Regions from separate parts of the Aurantivibrio plasticivorans genome, predicted to be linked through region 2. Evidence: predicted binding sites of a transcription regulator. Region 2 holds the regulator's gene; the other holds the start of a gene.
What was found. Region 2 encodes PhoB, which activates phosphate uptake and scavenging genes when phosphate is short. Its sites were predicted from a motif close to TGTCATAAANNTGTAACA; they were not measured.
Positions count from the first base shown of each region.

Region 1: a site for PhoB is predicted at 9,918-9,935, ahead of ACZ5NB_RS18205 (TIGR00153 family protein). Genes of this name have one in related genera too.

Region 1 is NZ_AP036020.1:4,037,342-4,052,818, reverse strand. Features, by position in the region: gene ACZ5NB_RS18245 (MotA/TolQ/ExbB proton channel family protein) at 8-538, shown strand; gene ACZ5NB_RS18240 (ExbD/TolR family protein) at 598-999, shown strand; gene ACZ5NB_RS18235 (energy transducer TonB) at 1,006-1,611, shown strand; gene ACZ5NB_RS18230 (tetratricopeptide repeat protein) at 1,806-3,131, shown strand; gene ilvD (dihydroxy-acid dehydratase) at 3,211-5,055, opposite strand; gene argA (amino-acid N-acetyltransferase) at 5,147-6,457, opposite strand; gene argE (acetylornithine deacetylase) at 6,567-7,745, opposite strand; gene ACZ5NB_RS18210 (inorganic phosphate transporter) at 7,862-9,136, opposite strand; gene ACZ5NB_RS18205 (TIGR00153 family protein) at 9,174-9,854, opposite strand; gene tfpB (type IV pilus assembly ATPase TfpB) at 10,114-11,889, shown strand; gene glnE (bifunctional [glutamate--ammonia ligase]-adenylyl-L-tyrosine phosphorylase/[glutamate--ammonia-ligase] adenylyltransferase) at 12,024-15,047, shown strand; gene ACZ5NB_RS18190 (branched-chain amino acid transaminase) at 15,080-15,477, shown strand, end outside.
Region 2 is NZ_AP036020.1:4,324,149-4,339,625, reverse strand. Features, by position in the region: gene atpG (F0F1 ATP synthase subunit gamma) at 1-739, shown strand, start outside; gene atpD (F0F1 ATP synthase subunit beta) at 802-2,202, shown strand; gene ACZ5NB_RS19565 (F0F1 ATP synthase subunit epsilon) at 2,281-2,706, shown strand; gene glmU (bifunctional UDP-N-acetylglucosamine diphosphorylase/glucosamine-1-phosphate N-acetyltransferase GlmU) at 2,896-4,260, shown strand; gene ACZ5NB_RS19555 (DeoR/GlpR family DNA-binding transcription regulator) at 4,406-5,173, shown strand; gene glmS (glutamine--fructose-6-phosphate transaminase (isomerizing)) at 5,217-7,052, shown strand; gene nhaA (Na+/H+ antiporter NhaA) at 7,141-8,331, opposite strand; gene ACZ5NB_RS19540 (DUF4399 domain-containing protein) at 8,548-9,006, opposite strand; gene ACZ5NB_RS19535 (DUF4124 domain-containing protein) at 9,037-10,080, opposite strand; gene ACZ5NB_RS19530 (GNAT family N-acetyltransferase) at 10,186-10,662, opposite strand; gene ACZ5NB_RS19525 (dicarboxylate/amino acid:cation symporter) at 10,672-11,943, opposite strand; gene ubiA (4-hydroxybenzoate octaprenyltransferase) at 12,156-13,022, shown strand; gene phoB (phosphate regulon transcriptional regulator PhoB) at 13,119-13,823, shown strand; gene phoR (phosphate regulon sensor histidine kinase PhoR) at 13,905-15,263, shown strand; gene ACZ5NB_RS19505 (GNAT family N-acetyltransferase) at 15,367-15,477, shown strand, end outside.

The DNA.
Region 1 (15,477 bases), 290 kb from region 2:
TCTCTCCATGCTCCTAGAGTTACAAGAGTTACTGGAGTCAGTTAGGGGCTTTATGGCAGCCGGTGGCCCGATCCTTACGGCCATCGCCGGTCTCGTGTTCATTATGTGGGCATTGATTTTTGAGCGTGCTTTCTATTATCGCGGCGGTTTACGTCGCGATGTTCAAGTGGCGCTCGATCAATGGGAATCCCGTGCTGAACGCAAATCTTGGAGTGCTCACAAAATCCGTGACATGTTGATTTCCGAAGTGGAACTCAAAACCAACCAAAACTTATCTTTGGTGGCTACCTGTGTTGCGTTGTGTCCTTTCCTTGGTCTGCTCGGTACTGTTTACGGGATGATCGAAGTTTTCCAAATCTTAAGTGTCACCGGTGGTGGTGATGCGCGCTCGATGGCGGGCGGTGTATCAAAAGCAACTATCCCAACAATGGCGGGCATGGTTGCGGCTATCTCGGGTGTGTTTGGTAATACTTGGATTACCCGTACAGCAGAACGCGAAAACCAGTTGCTAGAAGACCATCTGACGATGGATCACTAAAAGTCGGTGCCAAGCGTTAGCTTGGCGCTCAAGGCAATAATTACAGCTAGAGACTTATCATGAGCAGGAAAAAGCAAAGACAAGAAGAAGAGAGTGCAATTGACGTAACACCAATGCTTGACGTTGTGTTCATCATGTTGATTTTCTTCATCGTGACGTCTGTTTTCATTAAAGAGGCGGGTATTGAAGTCAATCGCCCCGACTCAACTACCGCTTCTTCTAAAGACAACGTAAGTATCTTGGTGGCGATTAGCCCCAATAACGAAATCTGGATCGACAATCGACGTGTAGATGTACGTGCGGTTAAATCAGTGATCGAACGTTTGCGCGCGGAAAACCCAGAGGGTGGCTTGGTTATACAGGCTGACAACGAAGCTAACGTTAAAACCCTTACCGCTGTTGCTGATGCGGCCCGTGAACTTGGTTTATACGACGTATCCATCGCTACTGACGAGAGTTAATTCGTTATGAATTTATCGAGAATAATCACGTCAGCAATAAGCGCGGTGTTCATCACTGCGGTATTGATTGTTGTGATGTTTAAATTGGTCGACCGTGAGTGGGAAGAGCCTGAAGAGCGCAAGAAGTATAACTTCTCTGAGTTCAATAAGCCGCCAGAAGATATCGAAACCAACTACGATACCGCCAAACCCGATAAGCCGGAAACACCAGAAACTCCGCCCGAGACACCACCGATGGATATCGATCTTCCAGACGTGCCTCAAGATTCAGTCAGCGTTGCTCAGCCAACACTGAATGCTGATCTTAATATTGATACGACAGGCGGTTTTAAATCTGATGGTGAGTACCTGCCTATTGTTCGGGTTGAACCAATCTACCCAACTCGAGCTGCTCAGCGTGGTATCGAAGGGTGGGTAATTGTAGAGTTCACTGTGACCGCAAATGGTTCGGTGCGCGATCCTGTGGTTATCGAGTCTGAACCATCAAGTATCTTTAACCGCGCTGCTGAGCGTGCAGTACTCAAGTGGAAGTTTAAACCACGCGTTATCGATGGTAACCCCATTGAAGTACCTGGCGTACGGAACAAATTGACATTCCAGTTGGCCAAATAATGTCGAGCCCTGACGAATCCCAGAGTGTTGGGGTTCGTTGCTTAATAAAAACGGCTAAGCGAATTTCCGTTTCAGTAACGTGCTGGTGAGGCATGTTACTAAGGGGCGCTAGAGCAAATGTTCGTGCGCTAATCTACACTACGGTAATTAATTCAATCGCTAGAAGTTAAGTGAATATGTGTATGAGGTCTATCATGACTAAGCAATTTTCAATGTCGCGAGGATTGTCAGCTGCGCTATTGGCGTTGCCCATTTTCTTACTAAACCCTGTCGAACAAGTTCACTTTTCTCAGGATGGTGTTAGCGTGGCAGTGGCTGAGGCAGCTGCTCAAAACACACGAAAGGTTATGGCTGTATCTGAAGCAGTCAATAAAAAGCTGGCGGCAGTTAATGAGTTTCTTAACCCTGAAGAAGGTGAAGCGAACTTGCCGCGAGCACTTCAGGAAGCTAATGATATCAACACCAGTAAGTGGAACGAATTTGAGCAGGCACAGCTTTATAACCTAAAAGGTAATATTTACGTTCAGATGGAGCGTTATAAAGACGCCATCGCTAACTACCGTAAATATGTTGATACCCCAAGCGTTCCCGAAGCAAACCAACTAAACGTTTCGTATTATCTGGCGCAGCTTTATCTGGCGACTGAGAATTACAAAGAAGCAGTCAACATGCTTGAAGACTATATCAAGCGTTCTGAAATTGTTGGTGCCGATCACTACTACAAACTTGGACAGGCGTACTACTTGGCGGAGAACCTAAATAAGTCTCTTCCGAATATCAATAAAGCGGTTGATATGTATGAAGGTTCTGACCGTATTCCACCTGAAGGTTTGTATCAGTATCAAATGTCTCTTTACCATACGCGTGAAGAGTACAGCAAAGTTATTGAAGTGCTAGAAAAAATGATTCGCCACTACCCTAAGACATCGACTTGGCGGACATTGGCGCAAATGTATGGTGTGGCAGGTCGATCAAAAGACCAATTGCATGCATATAGTGCCGTCTACACTATGGGTGGCTTAACGAAAGATAAAGAGCTCCGTTTATTGGCCAGCTTATATCTTGAAAATGACTACCCCTATAAAGCTGCAAAAGTTCTCGATAAGGGTATCAAAGATAAGATTGTTGAGCCGACCGCTAAAAACCTTGAGTTGTTAGGTGTTTCTTGGAGTCTTTCTAAAGAGAAAGATGAATCTATTAAAGTCATGGAACAGGCAGCCAAGAAATCTGATGACGGTGAGCTGTATGCGCGCTTGTCACAGATGTATTTAGGTGATGATAATTACCAAAATGCAGTCAACGCGGGTAAAGAGGCGTTGAAGCGTAAGCTGAAGCGACCAGCATCTGTGCATTTCAACTTGGGTATTTCATACTTCAATATGGAAAAATATGATTCCGCATTGAAGTCGTTGAAAGAAGCGCGTAAAAATAAAGATATTACTAAGCAGGCGAATCAATGGATTCGTGTTGTAGAAGGTGAAAAAGAGCGCGTAGCCAAGCTTGAAGAAGCGGCCAGTTAATTCATCTTTCAAATGCGATTAAACAAAAACCCGGCCATGTGCCGGGTTTTTTGTTCTATGCATCTCAAAATATAAGTAACTAGTCGAGCTTTGAAAGGTCCCGCACTGCGCCCAAGTCTGCGCTGGTAGCCAACATCGCATACGCTTTTAATGCCGCACTGACTTTGCGAGTCCGTGGGTGTTCGGGTTTCCAAGCTTTAACGCCTTTTTGCTCCATTTCTGCTCTGCGTTGAGCCAATTCCTCATCGCTGAGTAATACATCGATGGAGCGGTTTGGGATATCGATACGAATGCGGTCACCGGTTTGAATCAAACCTATTGCTCCACCCGCTGCTGCTTCAGGCGATACGTGGCCTATCGATAAGCCTGATGTGCCTCCAGAGAAGCGCCCATCCGTTAATAGCGCACATTCTTTTCCGAGGCCTTTGGATTTAATGTAGCTGGTTGGATAGAGCATCTCCTGCATACCGGGGCCGCCTTTGGGGCCCTCATAGCGAACGACAACAATATCACCGGATTTCACTTTGTCATCAAGGATGTTTGCAACCGCTTCGTCTTGGCTCTCGACTACGTGAGCCGGGCCTTCAAACACCCAAATACTTTCATCTACACCTGCAGTTTTAACGACACAGCCGTCTTCTGCGATATTACCGCGTAAAACAGCTAGCCCGCCCTCTTTGGTGTAAGCGTTGTCGAACGAGCGGATACAACCATGTTCGCGGTCTACATCCAAGCTTGGCCAACGCGTTGATTGGCTGAACGCTTCTTGCGTTGGAATTCCGGCTGGACCGGCGGTATAGAATTTCTTCACATCATCGCTGTTAGTTACCGCGACATCCCAGTGATCCAAAGCTTCTTGGAAAGTAGAGCTGTGAACTGTAGGCAGCTCAGAGTGTAATAAATTACCGCGATTGAGTTCGCCAAGAATGCCGTACACACCACCGGCTCGATGGACATCTTCCATGTGGTATTTTTGAGTGCTGGGCGCAACTTTGCACAACTGGGGAACTGACTTCGATAATCGATCGATGTCAGTCAGCGTGAAAGGAATATCGCCTTCTTGCGCTGCTGCGAGCAAATGCAAAATGGTATTCGTAGAGCCGCCCATCGCGATGTCGAGTGACATTGCGTTTTCGAAAGCTTTAAAGCTAGCAACCGTGCGTGGAAGGACTGACTCATCTTCTTGTTCGTAATAGCGTTTAGCGTTCGCCACAATGCGTCGCCCCGCTTCCAAAAACAGCTCTTTCCTGTCTGCATGAGTCGCTAGGGTTGAGCCATTGCCCGGCAACGATAGCCCAAGTGCTTCCGTTAAGCAGTTCATTGAGTTCGCTGTAAACATGCCGGAGCAAGAGCCGCAGGTAGGGCATGCTGAGCGCTCATATTCGGCAACGGTTTCATCTGATACTGATTCGTCTGCCGCTATTACCATGGCGTCGATAAGGTCCAAACCGTGGTCTGCTAATTTGGTTTTGCCGGCTTCCATGGGGCCGCCTGAAACAAAAATCGTTGGGATGTTTAAACGCATGGCGGCGTTAAGCATTCCGGGGGTGATCTTATCGCAGTTAGATATACAAACGAGCGCATCAGCACAATGCGCGTTGACCATGTACTCGACAGAGTCGGCAATGATGTCACGGGAGGGCAAGCTGTACAGCATGCCATCATGCCCCATGGCGATACCGTCGTCGACGGCGATGGTGTTGAACTCTTTGGCAACCCCACCGGCTTTCTCGATTTCACGAGCGACTAGTTGCCCAAGGTCTTTAAGATGGACGTGCCCGGGTACGAATTGCGTAAAGGAATTCGCGATTGCAATAATAGGTTTATGGAAATCGTCGTCTTTCATTCCGGTGGCTCGCCAGAGTGCGCGAGCGCCAGCCATGTTGCGTCCGGCTGTGGATGTTCTAGAGCGATACTGGGGCATGTCGACCTCGATAACGGACAAATAAAAAGGGGCGCTAAGAATACCAGAACGACCCCTGATTGCTAAGTGGCCCCAAAGAAAGCTGAGCTATTTAGCCTATAGCTTTGACGAATACTTTCGAACGTCGCTGATAGTTGTAAAGTTGCTGCTTGTCTTGAGGTAGTTGCGAGGGAGAGCCTTCGACAAAGCCATTTTCCATGAACCAGTGAGCAGTTTGTGTGGTCAAGATAAACAGTGTCTTGATGTTCGCTTTTTTTGCCTGACTTTCGATTTGCTTGAGTAGAACTCGACCGCGCCCTTGATTGCGGTAGTCGCTGCGCGTGGCGACGCAGGCGATCTCTGCCATATCCCCATCGAAGGGGTACAGGGCGGCGCAGGCGATAATGGTGCCGTCCTTTTCGACCACTTTAAATTGCGAAATCTCGTTTTCAAGTAATTCTCGAGAGCGGCGTACGAGTGTGCCTTGTGCCTCGAGTGGTTCCAATAGCTCGAGTATTCCACCTACGTCTTCGATCGTCGCGTCTCGCAGGGTTTCGTAATGGTCGTTGTATACCATGGTGCCGGAACCGTCACGGCTGAATAGTTCAGACAGCAGCGAGCCATCCTCAAGATAGCTGATAATGTGCGCCCGAGGTACTCCTTGGCTACACGCTTCATAACAGGCTTGTAAACTGGTTTTACATATGTCGCCATCGTGTGTGTTATCTATTGCTTCTCGGCAGTCGATCAAACTGAGTTCCCGGCGTAAGTCTCCACCCTGTTCGGTGATGCCTAGCGTATCGCTGAATGCAATCAGCTTATCGGCATTTAACGCGCTCGCTATTCGTGTGGCAACCTCAGTGTAGCTAAGATTGAACACCTCTCCGGTCAGAGAAAAACCAAGGTTAGATACCAATACCACGGCACCTTTTTCAAGAGTGTGGTTAATTGCGTAGCTATCAATTCGACGCACTTTCCCCGTGTGATGATAATCAACGCCGTCGATTACCCCAGCGGGTTTGGCCGTAACAAAATTACCGCTGATAACTTTAATGTGGGCTCCCTGCATGGGGGAATTTGGCAGCCCCGCCGACAATGCGGCCTCGATTGAAAAGCGGAGCGAGCCAACCGCTTCGCACACATCAGCAATATGAGCGCTTTCGGTAATACGAACACCATTGTGAAAACTCGAGGTGATGTTTGAGTGGGCAAGCTGTTCATCTATTTGTGGTCGTGCGCCGTGCACAATGACTAAACGAATACCCAAGCTGTTGAGTAATGCAATGTCACTGACTAAGTGGTGAAATTTATCACTTTCAAAACACTGCCCAGGCAGCATCAACACAAAGGTTTTGCCTCTGTGTGCGTTGATATAAGGAGACGCGTTGCGAAACCATTGAATAAAAGACGATTCGTTATTCACTGCCAATCACTTTAGTTGGTCGTATTGTGGAGAAAACGATAGTTAACACCCAACGCCGGTATATAGTCAAACTGCAACCTCCTAGAAGGTGTGCGTGAACACAAGCGTATCAACGGAGGGAATGAATCAGCGGTTGTTTCTGCACACAAAACTGCTGAACTAATTGCTTCAACATAAAGATCGCCGGTTCGATTTGCTGCAGATCGATAAACTCGTTGGGTTGGTGCGCTTGGTCAATAGAACCTGGGCCAAACACCATAGTTTGCATCCCCAAAGATTTTAAAAAAGGCGCCTCGGTAGCAAAGGCAACGCTTTCTGCTGCATAACCGCTCAGTTTTTCCAGAGATTGAAGCAACGGAGAATCGTGTGACTCCTGGAATGGGGGAACACTCTCAAAAAGTGGTTCAACGCTGATCGACGTCCCGGTCGTTTGTTCAATGGGTAAAATTCGCCGAGTAACCTCAGCCCTAAGCGAATCGATATCCATGCCTGGTAGTGGTCGAAGATCGAAATGCAATTCACAGTGTCCGCAGATGCGGTTTGGGTTGTCGCCGCCGTGAATGTGGCCGAGGTTAAGGGTTGGAACATCCACCTCAAAACCAGGGTTGCGATACTTTTCCTGCATGTCACGTCGAAAAGCCAAAAGCTCTGTCATTACCATTTGCATTGCTTCGAGCGCATTGAACCCCAGGCTGGGATTAGAGGAGTGTCCCGCTAAACCTTGAATCCGGATCGCTTCCATCATAATGCCTTTATGCATGTAGATGGGTTTTAAGCCGGTTGGCTCTCCAATGACCGCATAGCGGGCTTTGGGTAGCCCGGTGTCGGCTAATAATCTTGCACCTGACATGGAGCTTTCTTCGTCAGCGGTAGCTAAAACGATGAGCGGTTGCTCGAAGGACGTGTTGGCAAATTCATCGCAGGCGGCGAGTACAGCGGGAAAAAACCCCTTCATGTCGGTAGCGCCAAGCCCAAATAGTTTGCCGCCCTGTTCTTTAAGTGAAAAAGGGTCTTGTTGCCAGCGGTTTTCATCGTAGGGCACAGTGTCAGTATGCCCTGATAACACCAAGCCGCCAGGACCGGAGCCGCGGGTAGCAATTAAGTTCGCTTTATTGGGTTTGCCCGGAATACCTTGAATATCGACGGCAAAGCCAAGGTCGTATAACCAGCCCGCCAAGAGATCAATCACGTCACGGTTTCCCATGTCCCATGTTGGAGAGACAGAGGAAACAGAAGGCTTGGCTACAAGTTGTGCCAATCGTTGAGTATAGAGAGCAATCGAATTCATAGCTGACAGTGTATCCCATCTTCTCGGAGCAAGCGCACGAGTTTATGTGTACTGACTCCGAGAATGATTGGATCACCGAGCATCGTAAATGCTAGGAAAGAACAAGAGTAAGAGTGTTAGGACAGTGCTGTCTTAAAAATAAAGAAGAATAGGATCGATAGTGTGGCCCCAACAGGGAGCGTGATGATCCAGGATAAAAATATGGTACCGATAACGCGCAAGTTTAGTGCTCCAATACCACGAGCAAGACCGACCCCCAAAATGGCGCCAACCAAGGTATGTGTGGTTGATACTGGTAGCCCTGTTCCTGAAGCCAGAACCACAGTTCCTGCGGCACCGAGTTCAGCAGCGAAGCCTCGGCTCGGTGTGAGCTCGGTAATTTTTTTACCAACCGTGGCAATGACTTTAAAGCCGTAAGTTGCTAAACCGATAACAATGCCTAATCCGCCTAATAGCAGAATCCAGCTAGGCATCATCGCTTTAGCGCCAACGACACCGGTAGATATCACACTATAAACCGCTGCAAGCGGGCCTACGGCGTTGGCAACATCATTGGAGCCATGGGCAAAAGCCATGGCGCAGGCGGTAAAGATCATTAAGATCGCGAAGATTTTTTCAACACCACCAAATCGGTTCTGCTCAGTAGAGTAGTCTTCCTCGCGAATCCGGCTCAGCAAAACCACGCCAACAATCGCGATGATTAGGCCGACGATGATCGAGTAGCCTGTGGCTTCCCAGAAGCTTAATTTAATGCCCGAATCCTTAAAGACGTGTTTCAAGCCTTTGAGGATGGTGACCATGGCGATGAGAAAGCCTACACCAAACATGTAGACGGGAATGTATTTTTTACCGTTTGCAAAAGGGGTAGCCGTGTTGAGAATAAGGCTCTGCACGCTTTTAAATAGCGCGAAGGAAATAGAACCTGCGAGTATCGGGGACACAACCCAGCTAGCAGCGATGCTGCCAACCTTTCCCCAGGAGACCGCGTCCACAGAAATTCCGACTGCAGCAAAACCGACGATAGCACCCACAATTGAATGTGTGGTGGACACCGGCCAGCCCCAAATACTGGCGACTAATAACCAGGTCGCAGCGGCCAAAAGCGCAGAAATCATTCCGTAGACCAAGAGCTCGGGTTGGCCTTCCAATAAGGCCGGGTCGATGATGCCCTTGCGAATGGTGGAAGTTACTTCTCCCCCGGCGAGGTAGGCGCCGAGAAACTCAAAAATCATCGCGATAAAAATCGCTTGTTTGATGGTCAATGCTTTTGAGCCGACCGAGGTGCCCATGGCATTGGCGACATCGTTTGCACCAACACCCCAAGCCATAAAAACGCCAAATAGGCATGCGAGTACTAAGAGTAGCGTACCGTACTCTGCAAGAATGGACATGCTGACTTCTCCCAATAAAAATATCTGTAGTTATGTGTTATCTGGCGAGCAATAGTTGTAGGCGGCTACCTACTTTTTGGGCGCAGTTGGATAAATCGCCAATTGATTCGATGACGCGGTACAGAAACATCACTTTGACTGGTGGTAGGTCGTCTTCGACGGCAAACAATGCGGCGCGAATGTCTATCTCGACCTTGTCAGCACGATGCTCACAGGCGTCTAGCTCTTCGATGAGTTGCTCAACGATAGTGATTTCTCTCCCCGCAAACCCGGCTTCTAACAGCTCGTCTAGCTCATTGATGGCTTTCAGTGCTTGAGCGGAAGCGTCCACAGCTGATTGTACAAATTCCACCATTAATGGCTGTACAGCGGCGGGAATTGCCATTTTGCGGCCCAGCATGATGCCTGCGATATCGCGGGCGGTGTTTGCAATGGCATCTTGCATCGACAGGATTTCTAGCAAGTCTGATCGGGGGACGGGGAGGAAAAGGCTCTTTGGCAGGTGGAGACGAAGATTCTTTTTTAGGTCGTCTGCTTGGTTCTCTTGCGCTGCAATCTGCTGCTGAATGTCAGCGGCCGTGTCCCAGTCGTCGGCAATCACCGCGGCAAAGAACCCTACCAGCTCACTGGCTGCGCCGCAGGCTACGGTCATATGGTCTTGCATTGGCTTTATCGGTGACTTGCCAAAAAGGCTCGAAAGCGGGTTGTTAATGGCCATGTCTTCAGTTCCTGTGGTGTTACGTCTGAATTGTGTTGTAGGCGTCGATATTGCGGTGCGGATTATGACAAAATTGTTTCAGTATCGCGCCCCCAATTTGTGCTCTTTTCACCATTGAGTGAATGTCGCACCCCACTGAGGGTTATACAGCTTGCGGTCAGGACAAGCTACAATGAAGATGCATGCGATCTCGACTGGTAAGAGGTTGTGAGTCTTCATAGGGTGGGTTCGGCGCTGCTCAATTATGGCAAGGTGAATTATGAGTGAAACGGTGGCCGCAGATAGAGTTGTCGATCTGCGAAGTCTGTTGAATGATCTGGTGTCTGACGGGCTAATGAGCAACGAAGACGCGAACCTGCTGGCAGGTGCGACGCGTACGCGAGAGCAAGCCGCCATGCACCCATTGGTGTACGTCGCTAGCGAGCAAATTGCCGATCAGACTCGCCCCACCAAGCATTTAGATATTGAAACGCTTTCCCAGTGGTTTGCCGAGAAATCAGGCTTGCCGCTAGCCCATATCGACCCCCTGAAAGTTAAGGTGGCTGCTGTCACCGACGTCATGTCTTACGCGTTCGCGAAGCGTCATGGCATTCTGTGTATTGCCGCCAATAGCGATGAGGTAACCATTGCCGTCTCGCAGCCGTTTGTTACTGCCTGGATTCCACAGCTGGAGCACACCGCTCGTCGTCAAGTGAAGCGCGTCGTTGCGAACCCCGCGGACCTTGAGCGTTACATGGTCGAGTTCTATACCTTATCGCGCTCGGTCAGTGGTGCCTCTGGCTTGCAGCAAGCGTCGAATGTCACCAACTTTGAGCAATTGTTGGAATTGGGTACGAGTGGCGACCCTGAAGCAAACGATCAGCATATCGTTAATATTGTTGACTGGTTATTGCAATACGCGTTCGATCAGCGTGCCAGTGATATTCATCTGGAGCCGCGTCGGGATGTGGGACGTGTCCGCTTTCGCATAGATGGTGTCTTGCATCAAGTTTATGAGCTTCCCGCTACGGTCAATAACGCGGTGACGAGCCGCATTAAAATTTTGGGGCGTATGAACGTTGCGGAAAAACGCAAGCCTCAAGATGGGCGTATTAAAACTAAACGCGCAAATGGCAGCGAAGTGGAGCTGCGTTTATCAACGCTACCGACTGCATTTGGCGAAAAGTTAGTGATGCGGATTTTTGATCCTGATGTGTTGTTGCGAACATTTGCGGAGCTTGGTGTGACAGGCGAAGACTACGCGCGTTGGCAAAATATGGTGACACGTCCCAACGGTATTGTCTTGGTAACTGGGCCAACGGGTTCAGGTAAAACAACAACGCTGTATTCCACTTTGAAGCAGCTTGCCACCTCGGAAGTAAACGTCAGTACGATCGAAGACCCGATCGAGATGGTTGAAGAGTCCTTCAACCAAACTCAGGTGCAACCAAACATAGGGTTAGATTTTGCAGCCGGTGTTCGCACGCTAATGCGTCAAGATCCCGATATTATTATGGTGGGTGAGATTCGCGATCTTGAAACTGCGCAAATGGCAATTCAGGCGGCGTTGACAGGACATCTAGTGTTATCCACGTTGCATACTAATGATGCGCCTACATCGCTCATGCGCTTGCTCGATTTAGGTGTCCCACATTACTTAATTAAATCGACACTGCTAGGCATTGTTGCGCAGCGTTTGGTGCGAACGTTGTGCCCTCACTGCAAAGAAGAAGTAGCGCTTGATCAAAGCGCATGGAATCAACTAGTGCGACCGTGGAAAGCGCCTGGACCGGAAACTATTTATAAGCCTGTAGGCTGCTTGGAGTGCCGTAATACTGGTTACATGGGCCGTGTCGGGTTATATGAAATGATGCCACTGAGCGAGCCGTTAAAAGAGCTGATCAGTGAAGAGTGCGAGCTGAACGCGTTGCGTAAACAAGCGATGAAAGAAGGTATGCGAACACTTCGATTAGCGGGTGCACAGAAAGTGGCGGCTGGCCAAACGACGATTGAAGAAGTCATGCGCGTGGCACCTGCCGCTAACAACTATAATTAAATATGCTGTCGCATAGGGCTTGTTGTGCAAAAACTATTGCACTCGACAAGCCCTTTCTTGTTCTGAATGACTGCGTAGCTCGGTGCATTCCCCTCTTTTTAGTCAGCACTCGTTCATAGTAGGGTGTCGTTTATATGTTGGTTTCTGACTCTATTCCATCTGTTTTTCATTCTCAGTTAGAGCAATTTGAGTCTCAATGGCGGTCTGTTGAGAATGAGGAGGTGCGTCAATCGGTTACTGATGGATTATCGCAAACACGCCGGCGTCAATTATCACGGTGTGTGGTAGGTAGCGAGTTTTTCTCTAGCACTTGCTTGTCTAAACCTCACAGCTTACGTGATCTTCTCTTCTGCAAAGTTTTACCTTTAGAAGTGGTTTCGACGTATAGCAGCGTGCAAGCTTTTCTAAAAATGTTTACCGAAAATGCTGACAGTGATGTGGCGCTTGATAAAGCACTTCGGGCTGCTCGTCGACAATTCATGCTGCGCACTATCTGGCGCGATTTGAACCGAATGAACTCAATGGAGCAAACGACTAATGAATTATCGTGGTTTGCTAACGCCGCGATTTCTACCGCAGCTGATTTTCATTATAGAGCTTTGGTGAAACAGCATGGCCTGCCAGTAAGTAAAAAGGGTGAAGTGCAACCTTTTCTGGTGTTGGGGATGGGCAAGCTGGGTGCGTTTGAACTCAATTTATCGTCAGATATTGATCTTATCTTTGCGTTTCCCGAAGCGGGAGAAACCGTAAGCACGGTGCCACAGCGACAAAAGTTACTGACGAATCAAGAGTTTTTTATTCGCCTGGGGCAGCGAGTGATTAAGTCGCTCGATGTACTGGATGCAAATGGTTTCGTGTTTCGCGTGGATATGCGCCTACGCCCTTGGGGGCAAAGCGGACCATTGGCGACGAATTTCGATTTTTTAGAAAATTATTACCAAACGCAAGGACGCGAATGGGAGCGCTTCGCGATGATCAAGGCACGCGTGGTGGCGATGACCGATGATGCCTTACTGCAACAACTGGCTAACGAACCGGTTAACGACGTGACCTGCCGTGCCGGAAAGGAGTATGCGAATCAATTATCGTCAATGTTGTTGCCGTTTACGTATCGAAAATATTTAGACTATTCAGCGATTGATGCAATGCGTTCGATGAAGGCGTTAATCAATAAAGAAGTCGCTCGTAAAGGCCTAAAGGAAAACATCAAGTTAGGTGCAGGTGGTATTCGGGAAGTTGAATTTATCGTGCAGGTGTTTCAATTAATTCGTGGTGGTCGCGATACTCACTTGCAGGAGCGTCGCTTACAAAGCGTATTACCTTTATTGGTAGAGGATGGCTGCTTGCCGGTTGGGATGGATCAGCAACTGTCAGACGCTTATGTATTTTTACGCAATACTGAGCACGTAATACAAGCCTTTCAGGATCGGCAAACCCAGCAATTACCGGTTGATGACATTGATCAATTTCGACTAGCTTGGTTAATGGGCTTTGACGATGTCGATGCATTTTTCAACGATTTGGATCGTCATAGAGAATTGATCCACCAACAGTTCCAGCAGGTAATTGCAGAAGAGAAGTCTGATGAACATGCGCCTCAATTGGCCCCGGAATGGTCGCTGATCTGGCGTCATTCATTGGATGATAATGCCTCGGTGAACTTTCTTGCCACTCAAGGCATGCTCGAAGCGGAGTCTGTGGTCGTTACGCTGAATGCGCTGCGAGAATCTCGACCTGTGTTGAGTATGCAGGCTGCCGCGCGCGAGCGGCTCGACTCGTTAATGCCGGTTTTGCTCGAAGACCTTTGCGGTGTGGAGCATCCAGACGAAACTCTGAAACGCATCTGCCTGGTGTTGGAAGCGGTGGCGCGACGCAGTGCGTATATTGTTTTATTGCTTGAAAATCCCTCGGCTCGCCGCCAGCTGACTACGTTATGTGCGGCGAGTCCGTGGATTGCTAATCAGCTGGCAAAGTATCCGGCACTCTTAGATGAGTTGCTGGATGTCAGAGTGCTCTATTCGCCGCCCGATATGGCGGTGTTGCAGGATGAATTGCGCCGTCAGGTGCTGCGCCTTAGTTGGCATGACCTTGAGTCTCATATGGAAACGCTACGCCATTTTCGTCTGTCTCATGGCTTGCGTGTGGCGGCGTGTGAGGTAGTAGGGGTACTGCCTTTGATGAAAGTAAGTGATTACTTATCAAATTTGGCCGAAGTGGTTTTAAGGCATGTGCTAGAACTGGCGTGGCAGCAAATGGTGAGTCGCTATGGCCAGCCGAGTAAGGCTGTGAGCGAACTGTCCCGACCAGGTTCCCAAGAGGTTGACCCGAAGGACTTCGTCATCCTCGCCTATGGCAAGCTGGGGGGCATCGAGCTGGGCCATGGCTCAGATCTGGATTTAGTCTTCGTTCACGATGCAGACCCAATGCTCACGACGGATGGCCCCAAGGAAATCGATAATGCCACCTTCTTTACCCGTCTGGGGCAAAAGATTATTCATATCCTCAATACGCGAACCATCTCGGGCCAGCTTTATGAGGTGGATATGCGGTTGCGTCCATCAGGCAACTCGGGGTTGCTAGTCAGTTCTCTTTCGGCGTTTGAGAAGTATCAGCGCCACAATGCTTGGGTGTGGGAGCATCAAGCACTGCTGCGGGCCCGGGTTGTCGCAGGTAATGCCGAAGTGAAAGAGAGGTTTCGGGCACTGCGCCACGCCATCTTGTGCGAAACTCGGGACATTGCGGAGTTGAAATCCAAAGTCGTTTCTATGCGCGAAAAGATGCGAAAACAGTTAGCGGCTACACCAAGCGATCAGGCCGACAAATTCCATCTTAAGCACGGTCCCGGTGGTATCGTCGATATTGAATTTATGGTTCAATACGCGGTTTTAGCTTGGGCGCATCAACACCCTGCGCTGACTGAGTTTACTGACAATATTCGCATTCTCGGCGCGCTTGAAGAAGCTCGGTTAGTGTCTGCTGAACACGGGACACAACTCATCGAAGCCTATAAAACCTACCGGTCAGCTGTGCATCGTTTAGCGCTACAAGGTCAGCCTAATGTAGTCGATGGTGATCACTTTGTCGCGGAGAGAAAGGCAGTATTGGCTATCTGGGAATCACTGTTCGGTGATGCTGAGATTCGCGACGAGCTGAACTAATTCAATTTTAGAAATGATAAAGAGAGCATTACATGAGCTTTGCTGATCGTGACGGCGTCATCTGGATGGATGGCGAACTGGTGGACTGGCGCGATGCCAAAACCCACGTTCTCACCCACACGTTGCATTATGGTATGGGTGTTTTTGAAGGTGTGCGTGCCTATGATGCCGGAAAGCATGGTACCTGTATTTTTCGCCTAAAAGAGCATACTGACCGTCTTTTTCGTTCCGCACATATCATGATGATGAATATGCCCTTCGACAAAGAAACACTTAACGAAGCGCAAAAACTCGTCGTGAGAGAAAATAAATTAACCGAAGGTTATCTCCGGCCTATGGCTTTCTTGGGTTCTGAAGGCATGGGTTTGCGTGCAGATAATTTGCAAACTCACGTCATCGTTGCGGCGTGGGAATGGCCCAGTTACATGAG
Region 2 (15,477 bases):
TTATGCTGCTCGCATTCGTGCGGTCGTTGGTCATCTTGCAAATGCAAACTCTGAGTACCAACACACTTACCTCACTGAGCGTGAAACAGTTAAGCGTGTTGGCTACATTGTTATTTCCAGTGACCGTGGTCTCTGTGGTGGTTTAAACATCAATTTGTTTAAAGCCACTGTAAAAGCCATGAAAGAGTGGAATGACAAAGGTGTTAGTGCTGATGTTTGCGCGGTAGGTAATAAAGCCGTTGATTTCTTTAAGAACTTTGGTGGCAACGTCGTTGCGGTTTTACGTGACGTGGGCGAAGAGCCATCTGCTGCTGATTTAATCGGTAGCGTAAAAGTTATGCTAGATCGCTTCGCGAGTGAAGAGATCGATAAAGTTTTCATCGTGTATAACGAATTTGTTAATACCATGACACAAGAGCCCACAGTTCGACAACTGTTACCTCTTGAAGCGGATGAAGACGAAAAGCTACAACACATCTGGGATTACATTTACGAGCCTGATGCAGAAACATTGTTAGAAGGTTTATTAACGCGCTATATCGAATCCCAAGTTTATCAGGGTGTTGTGGAAAACAAAGCTTGTGAACAAGCGGCGAAAATGATCGCTATGAAAGCGGCAACTGACAATGCTGGCGCGCTGATCGATGAATTAGAATTGATCTACAACAAAGCTCGTCAAGCGGCAATTACCCAAGAGATTTCTGAGATTGTTGGTGGTGCTGCGGCTATTTCCTCCTAACCTAGCCGGCGACGTTAATCACAGAATTGAACGAATTTTTAAGAATTTAAGAGGAACCTGAGATGAGTAGCGGACATATCGTACAAATTATTGGTGCGGTTATTGACGTTGAATTTCCACGCGACGCAGTGCCTGAAGTTTACGAAGCACTAACCGTTAGCGATAAAGGTTTGACGTTGGAAGTTCAACAGCAATTAGGCGACGGTGTTGTACGTACAATTGCCATGGGTTCTTCTGAAGGTTTGAGCCGTGGATTGAGCGTTGAAGCCACTAATGCACCGATTTCTGTACCAGTTGGTTTAGAAACTCTTGGTCGCATCATGGACGTATTGGGTAACCCAATCGACGAATGTGGTCCTATCGGTGAAAAAGAGCGTGCTTCTATTCACCGTGATGCCCCTGCATACGACGAGCTTTCATCTTCAGCCGAGCTATTAGAAACCGGTATTAAAGTTATCGACTTGGTATGCCCGTTCGCTAAGGGTGGTAAAGTTGGTCTGTTCGGTGGTGCGGGTGTTGGTAAAACCGTAAACATGATGGAACTGATTAACAACATCGCTACTGAGCACAGCGGTTTGTCTGTATTCGCAGGTGTTGGTGAGCGTACTCGTGAGGGTAATGACTTCTACCACGAGATGCAGGAAGCCGGCGTTGTTAACGTTGAAGAGTTCTCAAAATCTAAAGTGGCCATGGTTTACGGTCAGATGAATGAGCCACCCGGTAACCGTCTTCGCGTTGCATTGACTGGTTTGACCATGGCTGAAAAATTCCGTGACGAAGGTCGTGACGTTCTACTGTTCGTTGATAACATCTATCGTTACACACTTGCGGGAACGGAAGTATCTGCACTTCTCGGCCGTATGCCTTCTGCGGTAGGTTATCAGCCTACGCTTGCTGAAGAAATGGGTGTACTCCAAGAGCGCATTACTTCAACGAAGATTGGTTCTATTACCTCTATCCAAGCGGTATATGTACCAGCGGATGACTTAACGGATCCGTCGCCTGCAACAACGTTTGCTCACTTGGATTCAACTGTAACGCTAAGCCGTGATATCGCAGCAAAAGGTATTTACCCTGCGGTGGATCCATTGGATTCAACGTCACGTCAACTTGATCCATTAATCATTGGTCAAGAGCATTATGATACTGCGCGTGGTGTACAAACCGTATTGCAGCGTTATAAAGAACTTAAAGACATCATTGCTATCTTGGGTATGGACGAGCTGTCAGAAGAAGATAAGCAAGTTGTTTATCGCGCACGTAAAATTGAGCGATTCTTATCACAGCCTTTCCACGTAGCTGAAGTATTCACTGGTTCACCTGGTAAATACTGCTCGTTGAAAGACACCATCGCTGGCTTTAAGGCGATTCTGAGTGGTGAGTTGGACGATATGCCTGAGCAGGCTTTCTACATGGTTGGTACCATCGAAGAAGCCAAAGAAAAAGCAAAATCAATGAAGTAACGCTTCATTGATTTGCCGCTCCGGCGGTCTCAAAGAGCTAGTAGTTTAACGACCCCAAATCGTACGAGATAATACAAGATGGCTATGACAGTACACTGCGACATTGTCAGTGCAGAAGAAGAGATTTTCTCTGGCCTAGTAGAAATGGTAGTCGCCCAGGGCACACAAGGTGAGCTTGGCGTTTCATACGGTCACGCGCCGCTAATCACAGGTGTTGAACCTGGCCCTGTGCGAATCAAAAAGCAAGGCGGCGAAGTAGAGATCTACTATCTATCTGGTGGTTACTTGGAAGTGCAGCCTTACCGCATTTCCATTTTGGCGGATACTGCACTTCGTGCTGATGATATGGACGAAGCGGCAGCGATGGAAGCCAAGAAAGAAGCTGAAGATGCATTGCTTAATCAAACAGGCGAGTTTAATTACTCCAAGGCCGCGGCACAGCTCGCGGAAGCTGCAGCTCAGCTTCGAACAATTCAGCAAATACGAAAAAAAGCGGGTAAATAACCCGCTTTTTTTTCCTCTCGAATTCAGTCGATTCCGACAAAATACGTTCTGCCAGTATTAAGCGATAATTCCCACACTCCGTCGTTTTTACACGGAAAGTTAACGGTCTATTCGTTACTATTTAGCACTTAACCGTTTTGTACTTAAAATATTTGGATTGCGATCTACTTGAATAGGAAGCGCCCCGCTATGCTTAACATTGTTGTTCTTGCGGCCGGAAAAGGCACGCGAATGAAATCCTCTCTTCCAAAAGTTTTGCACCCAGTTGCTGGTAAACCTTTGCTAGGGCACGTGTTGGATACTAGTAGAGAGCTAGCGTCAGGTGAAACCATCAATGTAGTTATTGGCCACGGTGCGGAATTGGTAGAAGAACGACTAGCTGCTGATGACATCCGCTTTATTATGCAAGCAGAACAACTGGGCACCGGCCACGCCGTCCAACAAGCCCTTCCCTACTTTGATGCTGAAGCTACCGTGCTGATTTTGTACGGCGATGTGCCACTAATAAAGAGGGAAACACTAGATTCACTAGTGTCTAAAGTCTCTGAACAATCTCTCGGCTTGTTAACCCTCAACCTCGAGAACCCAACGGGTTATGGTCGTATAGAACGCAATGATGATGGCGATGTGATTGCCATCGTAGAGCAAAAAGATGCTAACGAGGCGCAGTTAAGAATCAACGAGGTCAACACCGGTGTCATGGCTGTTTTCGGTAAACACCTTCAAGAATGGCTTCCAAAGCTCTCAAACGACAATGCCCAAGGTGAATATTACCTTACGGATATTATTGCCCTCGCCCAACAATCTGGAATCGCTATTGAGACGGAGCAGCCTAACGCCGAATGGGAAGTGCTTGGTGTGAACAACCGTGCTCAGCAGGCTGAGCTCGAGCGATTCTACCAACAAGATCGAGCACAACAGCTAATGACAGACGGCCTTACTCTGCTTGACCCTAATCGATTTGATGTGCGCGGTTCATTGTCTGTTGGGCAAGATGTCGTGATTGACGTGAACTGTGTTTTTGAAGGCGAAGTGACTCTAGGAAATGGCGTTTCAATTGGACCAAACTGTGTAATCAAAAACGCCACTATTGGTGATAATAGTACCGTTAAAGCCCACAGCATGTTAGAAGACGCTAACCTGGCAGCTCAATGTGAAGTTGGGCCATATGCGCGATTACGTCCAGGTGCCACCTTAAAGGACGGTGCCAAGGTGGGTAACTTTGTCGAAATCAAAAAGACCACAATGGGGGTTGGCAGCAAAGCTAACCACCTGACCTATCTGGGTGACGCAACAATCGGCGATGGCGTTAACATTGGCGCAGGTACCATTACCTGTAATTACGATGGTGTCAATAAGTTTCAAACCGAAATATCTGACGGAGCCTTTATAGGCTCAAACACAGCATTAGTTGCCCCAGTAAAAGTAGGCACTAACGCTACGGTCGGTGCTGGATCAACAGTTAACAGCGACGTACCGGACAAACACCTCGCTGTGGCACGGTCGAAACAACGTAATATTGATGGATGGCAACGCCCCGAGAAAAAGAAATAACCCAGCGAATAACTAACGCTTTACCGTGAATACAGGCGAGCCAGGGGGTTTAAGAAGTAATGAACCCACCTGTCACCTTTCTATTTTCATTTTAGTTTCGTTTTGTTAGAGTATCTTTCGTTTTGAAAGATAGTAAGCCTGCTCGATGACTAAACGAAACACCCAACAACGCCGACGCTCTATCGTTGAATGCCTGAACCGGGATGGTGAAGTGAGCGTTGAAATGCTAGCCACTCAATTCTCTACGTCGGAAGTCACGATTCGAAAAGACCTTGCTGCACTTGAAACCAACGGTTTGTTATTGCGCCGCTACGGTGGCGCAGTGCCTATCCCAAAGGAAATGAATGATCCGGCTAAATACGATCGTTCCAGCGATACCAAGCGTGCGATTGCTAAAGCGGCAGCCGAGCTTATACGGGACCACAATCGCATTATCATTGATAGCGGCAGCACCACGACAGCAGCACTGATTCCTGAGCTTTCCAGTAAACAAGGGCTAGTCGTAATGACCAACTCGATTGCTATCGCCGCGTCCATTCGCGAGCTTGAAAACGAGCCAACTATCTTGATGACAGGTGGTACTTGGGATCCCAAATCAGAAGGTTTCCAAGGTCAGTTAGCGGAACAGGTGTTGCGATCTTACAATTTTGACCAGTTATTTATTGGTGCAGATGGACTTGATTTGGAGCGTGGCACTACAACTTTTAACGAGCTATTTACTTTAAGTGGCGTTATGGCAGAAGTATCTCGTGATGTCATCGTCATGGCCGAATCCGAAAAAATTTCACGCAAAATACATAACGTCGAACTACCGTGGACATCTGTCCAAACGTTAGTGACTGATACCGGGATTACTAAAGAGTCAATTGACCGATTAAAAGCGCATCAAGTTGAAGTGATTTGCGCTGAATAACCGGATTAAAAATTTGAACACATACAGTTAAACGGAGAACACTATGTGTGGCATTGTTGGCGCTGTTGCGCAACGTAACATTACAAAAATTTTGATCGAAGGCCTCAAGCGCCTTGAATATCGTGGATACGATTCTGCTGGAATTGCAGTACTCAATAAAGAAGGCGAGCTTCAAGTTCTTAAGGCTGTGGGCAAAGTTAGTGAGTTGCAAACGGCTATCGACAATTCACCGACAAAGGGTGGTGTTGGTATTGCTCATACACGTTGGGCAACTCACGGCAAACCCAGTGAGGTGAATGCGCACCCTCACATTTCCGCTAAAAGTGATGTTGCCGTCGTCCACAACGGCATTATCGAAAACTATTTGGAATTGCGACAGCAGTTAGAAAGCGAGGGAATTTCTTTTCGATCAGAAACAGATTCGGAAGTACTCGCACACTTAATCCGCAAACTGTTAGATCAAGGTGAAACATTACTCAGTGCTGTTCAAAAAACCACAAAGCTGTGTGAAGGCGCGTACGGTATTGCCGTGACCGCAGTAAACGAACCTCAGCGTTTAGTTGTTGCACGTAGTGGTAGTCCACTTGTGATTGGTGTTGGTATCGATGAAAACTTCATTGCGTCAGACCAGCTCGCTTTACGCCAGGTAACAGACCGCTTTGTTTACTTAGAAGAAGGTGATATCGCTGATATCACCTTGGAAAACTACACCATCTATGAACCCAATGGTGAGCCAGTTGAACGAGAGGTTGTACAATTAACCGATAGCGTTGAAGCGGCAGAACGTGGTCAATATCGTCACTACATGATGAAAGAAATTCACGAGCAACCGAGCGTCATCGCCAATACATTAAACGGTCGTATTGGTAAAACCCGTGTCTTGGAAGAATCGTTTGGTACCAATGCAGCTGAAATTTTTGAAAAAGTCGAGCACGTCCAAATCGTAGCGTGCGGGACTTCTTATCACTCAGGTTTAGTTGCTAAGTATTGGCTAGAAGATTGGGCAGGCCTGCCCTGCTCTATCGAAGTCGCCAGTGAGTTTCGCTACCGCAAAACGGTGACGCCCAAGAACTGCTTGTTTGTTACCATCTCTCAATCCGGTGAAACAGCCGATACCTTAGAAGCATTACGTGTCTGTAAAGCGTCGGGTTACATGGCGAGTTTGACTATCTGTAATGTCGCCAACAGTTCGTTGGTTCGTGAGTCAGATTTACGCTTAATGACGTTGGCTGGGCCAGAAATTGGTGTTGCGTCGACAAAAGCTTTTACGACGCAGCTAGTAGCGCTGCAATTGTTAGCTATCGTACTAGGGCGTCGTCACGCTGTTAGCGCAGAACTGGAAGAAAAAATGGTAACAGCACTTCACCAATTGCCCGAGCTTTGCGAAGAAGTAATAAAACTCGATCAAGCGATTGAATTAGTCAGTGAAGATTTTGCGGATAAGCACCACGCGTTATTTTTGGGCCGGGGTGTGGAATATCCTATCGCTATGGAAGGTGCACTTAAACTTAAAGAAATATCCTATATCCACGCAGAAGCCTACCCTGCAGGTGAGTTAAAACACGGTCCTCTCGCTCTTGTCGATGCGGATATGCCAATTGTGGCCGTTGCACCGAGTAATGATCTCCTAGAAAAAGTGAAATCTAACCTCCAAGAGGTGCGAGCACGAGGTGGTAAGTTGTTTGTGTTTGCAGACGAAGCAGCAGGCTTTACAAATGATGAACAAACCAAAGTTGTTCAATTACCTCATGTACCTCAAAGCGTTGCGCCAATCGTCAATACAATTCCTTTACAACTCCTGTCTTACTATGTGGCAATCCTGAAGGGTACTGATGTCGATCAGCCGAGAAATTTAGCTAAATCAGTTACCGTTGAGTAGCGAAAAGCCCAGTATTAAAAAGCCGCAACAAGTGCAGCTTTTTAATACTGGATGGTGAGATGGTGATTTTGGATGTAGCTAACGTAAACTAACTACTTTCATTGGGTTTTAGCGTTAAGCGTAGAATGCTATAGCCTAATATACCTGACAGCAGCGACCCAAATAGTATGCCCAAGCGTTCGTCAAAAAACTGATTAACACCGGTTTGTTCAAACGCTAAACCAGAAATAAACAAGCTCATTGTAAAGCCGATACCGCACAGTGCGGATATACCGTAGAGCCCACTCCACCGCATACCTTTAGGCAATTCCGCGAACCCGAGTTTAATTGCCAGCCAGCAGCAACCAAAAACACCGATTTGCTTACCTATGAAGAGGCCTGCAGCGATACCGAGAGGTATCGGATGAAGAAGGCTGTCGATTCCCATACCGATAAAACTCACACCGGCATTTGCGAAAGCAAAAATGGGAAGAATTAAAAATGAAACAGCGGGCGCTAGACTATGCTCGAGCTCTTTAAGTGGTGACTTGTAGGTAAACTTAGATTTGTGAGGAATAAACATGGCCAACGCGACACCGGCCAAAGTGGCATGAACACCGGACTTTAAGAGAGACACCCACATAACAAGGCCAATCAACAGAAAGATACTGGTATCTGCGACTTGTTTCCGATTGAGAACAAATAGCACACAGCAACACAGCGCGGCGAAAGCTAGAGCGGTCAATGAGATGTTGTCGGTGTAAAATAGCGCGATTATGACCACCGCTCCAACATCATCAAAAATCGCCAGCGACGCCAAAAATATTTTGAAGGTTACAGGTACTCTAGAGCCAAGGATAACCAATACGCCTAATGCGAAAGCGATATCTGTAGCGGCGGGAATAGCCCAGCCTTGCAATGCGAAAGCACTATCACTATTCAAGGCGTAGTAGCAAAGCGCTGGAACAAACATACCACCAAACGCACCTGCCAGGGGCAGGGCTATTTTTCGTCGGTCCGACAATTCCCCTTCGAGTAATTCATACTTTAATTCGAGCCCGACCATTAAGAAAAAGATCGCCATCAAGCCATCATTAATCCAAAGTAACAAAGGTTTATTAATCTCAAAGGTACCGACTTGAATAGCGACGGGGGTATCAATTAACAAATCGTAATAAGGATATAACGGAGTGTTAGCCACAATGATAGCGATTGCTGCTGACACCATGAGCAGTATACCGGGGGCTGAATCTTGTTTTAGAAACCGGGAAAGCATGTTCTCAGAAGAACTGTTTATCATTGAATTGTGGACTCCAATAAGAATAGAAAAAGTTTAGATACTAAGAATAATATACGGTTCCGTGAAGACCAAGGATCAACACAGAATTTGGTTAAAAGTCGATTCAAAGGTAGAAAGAGGAGACCCGTGAAATAACCCTAGACTATGATTAGCTATTTCACGTGACGGATGATTAGTAGAGATCAATTGAGTCTTCTCAACGTAGATCTCTAAAAACTACTTAACGGTAATCGTAATCTTTTCTGAAAGCACCGGCTTATCGTGGGGTTTATGGATATGATCGCCCAGTAGTAGCTGCAACGTATGGGTGCCCGGTTCAAGTGTCAGCATGGTTTCAGTTTGGCCACCGCCGAAATGTTTAACTTGGTCTGTGGAAGGTAGAGATTGTGAAACGTCAGGTAGTTCTTCCAAGTTAATCAATAAATGATGGTGACCTGTATTGTCTTTTACGACGCCTGCGGGTGCCACGCCCATTCCCGAAAGGCCGAATACGATTTTGACGGGTGAAGTTACTGTATCGCCATTTTGTGGGGTCACAAAATACACCTTAGCCCCTTCTGGCGCTTTCGATGTTTCTGCCAGTGTGACGCAGGAAAAAGTAGCCATTGTGCTAGCGAAAAGACCAATGAAAAAACGGCGTGAGACAACGATTGTTTTTCTCTTAACTCGTAGCATGTAAACCTCCTTGATTAGTGATTAAATGGTTTAAAGAAAACTGCTAAGTGCTTCCTCGGCTTTGGGTTGAAGTGCAGACACATCGGCACCAATGCCATTCACGCGATAGAGTTGTATCGCTGATGACGCGCCATGTTCCTGTGTGAGCTGGCGCATCTCGCTTACCCAGCGCTGCGCATTGCTAACACTGTTAGCATTTTTAGCCCAAGTATGCTCGGCGATCTCGGCATGTGCCGCGAGGGTATCTTTGTCATCTGCACCTACAATGACTGCGGTATTGACATGGCTCGCTGCCAACCATGCGTTGACATCGAGCTCAACTTTGACGATATTTTTTTCCTTCTTGCCTGGCCACGCCGCCATGCGATATCTAGCCGCCATGCCATTCGGCCATTGAACATCCTCATAGGGAAATGCAAACCAATCGGGTTTCACTAACACAGCCCCGTTAACTTTCTCTGGGTGCACGATAACGAACCGGTTCACAAACTGTGCGCCACCTTCTAAACCGACCATGTAAAACTGCTTTTCAAAGCCGCGAATATTCTCTTGGTAATACGCCAGTATTTGTAGGACAAACTGGTCCGCATTGACATATCGTCCAAAAAGACCGCGATAGCCAAATTGATGTGGGCCGTCTGTTTTAACGCCAAAGTTAGCATCGAAAAAAACAGGGGCAACCAGCAGCATGCCGTGTTGTTCCGCAAAAGGTAGCCACTTACTAACGATATTTGCGACCGACTGTGATTCTGGTAAACGTTCGTCTAGTTGACCGTGGGCTAACACTAAGATAGGTCCACCAACTTTAAAGCTTTTCGCACGGTACTGAACAAACTCACCACCTTCAACTTTGCGCAGTACCGCTTGACCACGACTTGCTTGAAATTCCTTTTGTATCTTGGCAGCCCGCTCACGCTGCGCTACTGAGCTACCCGCCTCTGGCATAATTTTGGGGGGTGGTGTATCGGAGTAGTGAACGTGGCCACGACTGTCGGTCCAACGATAGATTTCTGCGATTGTCTTCGCGTTATAGACCAAGGAAAGGAGGATGAAAATACCGATGAGGAGTCGCATAGCGAAAATGGCCTTCATAAAGACGAATATGATGTGAGAACTCAATAATAGCAAATGCTAGCGTTAATTGGCGGTACCTCAATCGAGTCTGTTCACTGGCGTGAGCTAACCATGATGACATTGATTTTGTACGCCAATCTGTTTTTCGAAAATAAAGACCTCACCTAGGGGTGTTACCCGAGATTCGACAGGCTGGAACCCCGCCTTATGATAGACGCTAATGGCCCGCGAATTGTCGACTAAAACATCGAGCCATAGGCGAGTAGCGGGTAAATAAGTAATGACGTAGTCTTCAATCGCCACCATTGCGAGCTGGCCAATACCTTGGTTTGGAGTCTTGACCACGATTCGACGAAGCTCGACGGTTTGCCGGGCGGCACTATAGACCAAGCAGGCAAACCCTAGCTGGCCGTCACTCTGGGTATCAATAATATTTAGATACAGGACTCCCGGCTTGCAGCGCTCGGCCAGATGCTCTTGTGTCGAATAGGGCTCAATGTAAGCATCGTAGCCACTAGATGTCTCTAGTTCTGCATAACTCGCGCAGTCTCGAATGCTGCCTTTTACAACCGCAATGTGCACAACATTACCTTAAGTGAGTTTGGTCTCTTCGCCTTCCGAGCGGCCAATGACTACCGCACAACAACTATCACTAAATACATTGACTGAGGTACGCATCATATCGAGCAAGCGATCGGTTACCATCAATAAACCGACTAACTCCAGAGGCAAATCCAATACCGTCATGATGACCATGATAGCGACCAAGCTAGCAGCCGGAATACCGGCTACTCCAATGGATGTGAGCAGCGCTATAATCACGACGATAAATTGCGTAGCAAACGATAAATCTCCCCCGTAAGCTTGAGCGATAAAAATGACCGCCACGCATTCATATAATGCGGTGCCATCCATATTGATAGTCGCGCCTAATGGTAAACAAAATGATGTCGTACGATTTGATACCCCGGCATTTTTTTCAACGCATTCCATCGTCAGCGGCAATGTACCCGACGAGCTGGCGGTCGAAAATGCGGTAAGCATTGCTGGTGACATTGCGCGAAAATGTTTTATTGGATTAACGCGGGCAATAAATTTTAGTATTAACGGCATGGTGACAAACATGTGTAGTGCCAGCGCGATAACCACGGTGACAAAAAACCAACCCATGATTTTTACTGCATCAAAACCGGTATTTGCAATGGTTTTCGCAACCAACCCAAATACACCAATGGGTGCAAACTTCATAATAAACAGTGTCACAGCCATCATGGTTTCGAATACGGCTTGCCAAAAATTGTGCAGTGTTGTGCGCAACTCGGGTTTCAGTCGCGTCATGTAATAACCAAATAATAAGCCAAAAAAGATAATGCCAAGCATCTGCCCTTCAGCAGCGGCGCTAACAATATTGGGTGGCACCATGCGGACAAAGACTTCGACAATATCGCCGGTACCTCGCCCATCGGCGCGAGCAATTTCTTTGGCGACTTCATCGGCAGGCACCAGGGTTAATTGATCACCCGCTGGCTGCCCGTCGATGACACCGGGCTGCATAATATTCACAACGGCTAAGCCTACAAGAATCGCCAGTAAGCTCGATATCATGTAAAACGCGAGGGTTTTTCCACCGAGGCGGCCAATATTGCCATCGCTCCCCATACCCGCGACACCGCAGATAATGGATGAAAAGACTAAGGGCACAATGATCATCTTTAAACCATTGAGAAACATGGTGCCAACAAAATTGAAAACACTATAGGTTGATACACCGAGTACCTGCGTCGACTGATCGGTGAGGCCGCCAGCGATAAATGCGAGAACGATGGCCCCTAAGATTTGCCAGTGCAACGGGATACTTTTCATGGACACTCCAACGCGTAAAAATCGAATGACGGCTTAAAATCGGTAACAAGCAATAGGGTCGACCTTAGGGCAAGCACGTAAATTTCACAAGTCTAGCCAGCCAATGTCCCTAAAATGGTATAGTGCCGCGATACATCGTCGTGATTATTGCTTCAACAAGCGCGACGATGTATCGCGCAAGAAGAATAACCACACAGAAACCACAACAACTTATGACCACGCTAACTCAAAAAATAAACCCGTATTGGCGATTAATGCGTTTTGATCGCCCTATCGGCACACTGTTATTACTGTGGCCTACGCTATGGAGCTTGTGGATTGCTGCGGGTGGTTTGCCGTCGATTAAAAACCTGGTGATCTTCGTGGTGGGCACTATTATTATGCGCGCCGCTGGTTGCGTGATTAATGACTACGCCGATCGCCATTTTGATGGCCACGTCGAACGCACACAACATCGCCCCCTGGCAAAAAAAGAAGTCTCTGAAAAAGCGGCTTTAACACTCTTTGCCGTGCTATGCCTGCTCGCGTTTGGCTTGGTTCTCCTGACTAACTCGTTAACTATTAAGCTTTCATTGGGTGGGGTGGCGCTCGCCATTTGCTACCCATTTATGAAGCGACACACGTACTTACCGCAAGTTGTTCTAGGCGCAGCCTTTTCCTGGGCTATCGTCATGGCTTTTGCTGCCGAGCGCGGAGAGCTGCCGCCAGAGGTATGGCTAATTTATACCGCCAATTTATTGTGGACTGTGGTGTATGACACCTTCTATGCCATGGTCGATCGGCGCGATGACCTTAAAGTAGGGATTAAATCTACCGCCATTCTGTTTGGGACAAATGACCGCGCCATAACCGCAGGCTTGCAGCTACTAACCTGCTTTGCGCTGCTTCTAGTGGGCCAGCGCTTTGAGATGGGAATCGCCTATTTCGTTGGGGTTGGTTTGGCCGCGCTATTATTTTGGTATCAACAATGGTTGATAAAGTTTCGCAACCGCAACGACTGTTTCAGAGCATTCCTCAACAACAACTGGGTTGGTGCCGTCATTTTTGCTGGAATCGCAGTGGATTTTGCGTTGGGCTAAGCAAATTCCCGGCGTTGTCATAAACTTGTAACCATCTCTTTATTAAATGGTAGGCTGACAATGACTAGTACACTGACCAGTAATACAGGCGACGTTATGCCCGATAAAACCATTCTAATTGTTGACGACGAAGCAGCCATTCGTGACATGCTCCGTGCTGCGCTGGAAATGGCTAGCTACCGCTGTTTGGAAGCAGAGAATGCCCAAGACGCACACAGCCTAATCGTTGATGAAGCTCCCGACCTCATTCTTCTTGACTGGATGCTACCCCAAACCAGTGGCATCGAGCTTGCGAGGCGCTTAAAGCGAGACGAAGTGACCGCTAACATTCCGATTATCATGCTGACGGCGAAAGGTGAAGAAGACAACAAAGTGCAAGGCTTGGAAACCGGAGCGGATGACTACATCACCAAACCCTTCTCCCCTCGTGAGCTTGTCGCACGCTTAAAAGCCGTATTGCGGCGTATCGATACCCCCGAAAAGCAAGACCCGCTGTGGGTAGATGGCCTCTGCCTGGATCCGGTTAGCCACCGCGTCACCATCAACTCTCGCCCCGTCGATATTGGCCCTACCGAGTACCGTCTGCTGGAATTCTTTCTCACCCACCAAGAGCGTGTCTACAGCCGATCACAGCTGTTAGATCACGTATGGGGTGGCAATGTCTATGTTGAAGAGCGCACGGTTGATGTCCACATCCGCCGCCTGCGCAAGGCGTTGCAGCAAGATGGCCACGAGCGTTATGTACAAACCGTGCGTGGGGCTGGCTATCGATTTTCAACGCAACTGCCTGAAACTGCCTAAAACTAATACAATAGAGTCCAAGGGAGGGGGTGATCCGCGTTTCTTAATGCAAAAGATCACTCAGCTATTGCAACCTCCCCAATGCGAACTAAGATTGCGGCTTTACTCAATTATTTAAGGCAGAACGTTTTGCACAGAGGGTTTAGCGCCGAGCTTCAGCGCGTATGCATTTTTACCGCCGTCGGTGTGGTAGTTGGCTTAATTATTGGCGAACTCGCCTGGACACTGATTGCCATTGGTGGCCTCTATATGGGCTGGACGCTGTGGCAAATTCGACGATTGGATCGCTGGTTAACTGCCCGCGAGCCGGGTCTACCACCGGATGCCAGCGGAATCTGGGGCGATATCTTTGACCGCATCTACCACCTCCAAAAGCGTCAAGGCCGTGAAAAGAAGCGCCTGCAATCTGTTATCAACCGGGTTGAAGATACCACCGCTGCCCTACCCGATGCCGTTGTGCTGCTTGACCCCAAAGGTGAAATCAGCTGGTGGAACGACAACGCGAGCCAGTTGCTCTCCTTACAGCCAATCGACAAAGATCAACCGTTGACGCACATTCTGCGTAACCCCGCGTTTATTCGCTATTTCGAAAAAGGTGATTACAAAGAACCCATCAACATCAGCGCACCAAGTAATGATGCTATTAAGCTGCAAATTCAAATTACGCGGTATGGCCAAGGCGAGCGCTTGATCGTGGTGCGTGATGTCACACGTTTATTTAAGCTAGAGCAAATACGCAAAGACTTCGTTGCCAACGTATCGCACGAACTCCGAACACCGCTAACGGTTATCAAAGGCTATTTGGAAACCTTAGGGGATTTTCTCAGCAGCGAGCGCGCGGAAAGTATTGCATCGACCTGGGTAAAACCCATCGCGCAAATGCAACAACAATGTAATCGCATGACACTGCTGATCAACGACTTAATTACCTTGTCGCGACTAGAAACCGAAGACCGCGATGCAAACCAAACCGCGGTATCTGTTAGAGCACTAGTGAATAATGTACGCAGCGAAGCGGAAGCGGTAGCAGGAGATGATTACAACATCAGCGTCGATTGTGAATGCGACGATGCGATTACTGGTATACAAAAAGAATTACACAGTGCGGTATCCAACCTCGTCATTAACGCCGTTAAATATTCACCCAAGGGTAGTGACATCAATATCCATGCGTACCGCGACGATAAAGGCTGTTACATAGCCGTCACCGATAACGGTATCGGTATTGACCCCATTCATATCCCTCGCCTTACCGAGCGTTTTTACCGTGTCGATACCAGTCGCTCGATAAATACCGGGGGAACCGGGCTTGGCTTGGCTATCGTTAAACACATCTTACTTCGTCATGATGCCCAGCTTCACATAGACAGTGAGCTTAACAAAGGTTCGACGTTTACCTGTCACTTTCCGATATCGCGCATCGCTCGCGAAGCCGCATAAACCCTGAGAAATAAGTGAATATCGTGTAGATTAGACGCGTAGCGCCAATGATGTGCAATTGAATCGAGGCGCTTTCGTTAAACACCGGGTTGTAGGAATAATCATGGCCAAATGGCAGCACTGCTTTGTTGATAGTATTTCTGCTATTGGGGCACAACAGTGGCAAACGCTTTTTGGCCAAGACTCAGTGTTTCTACGCTATGAATTCTTGCAC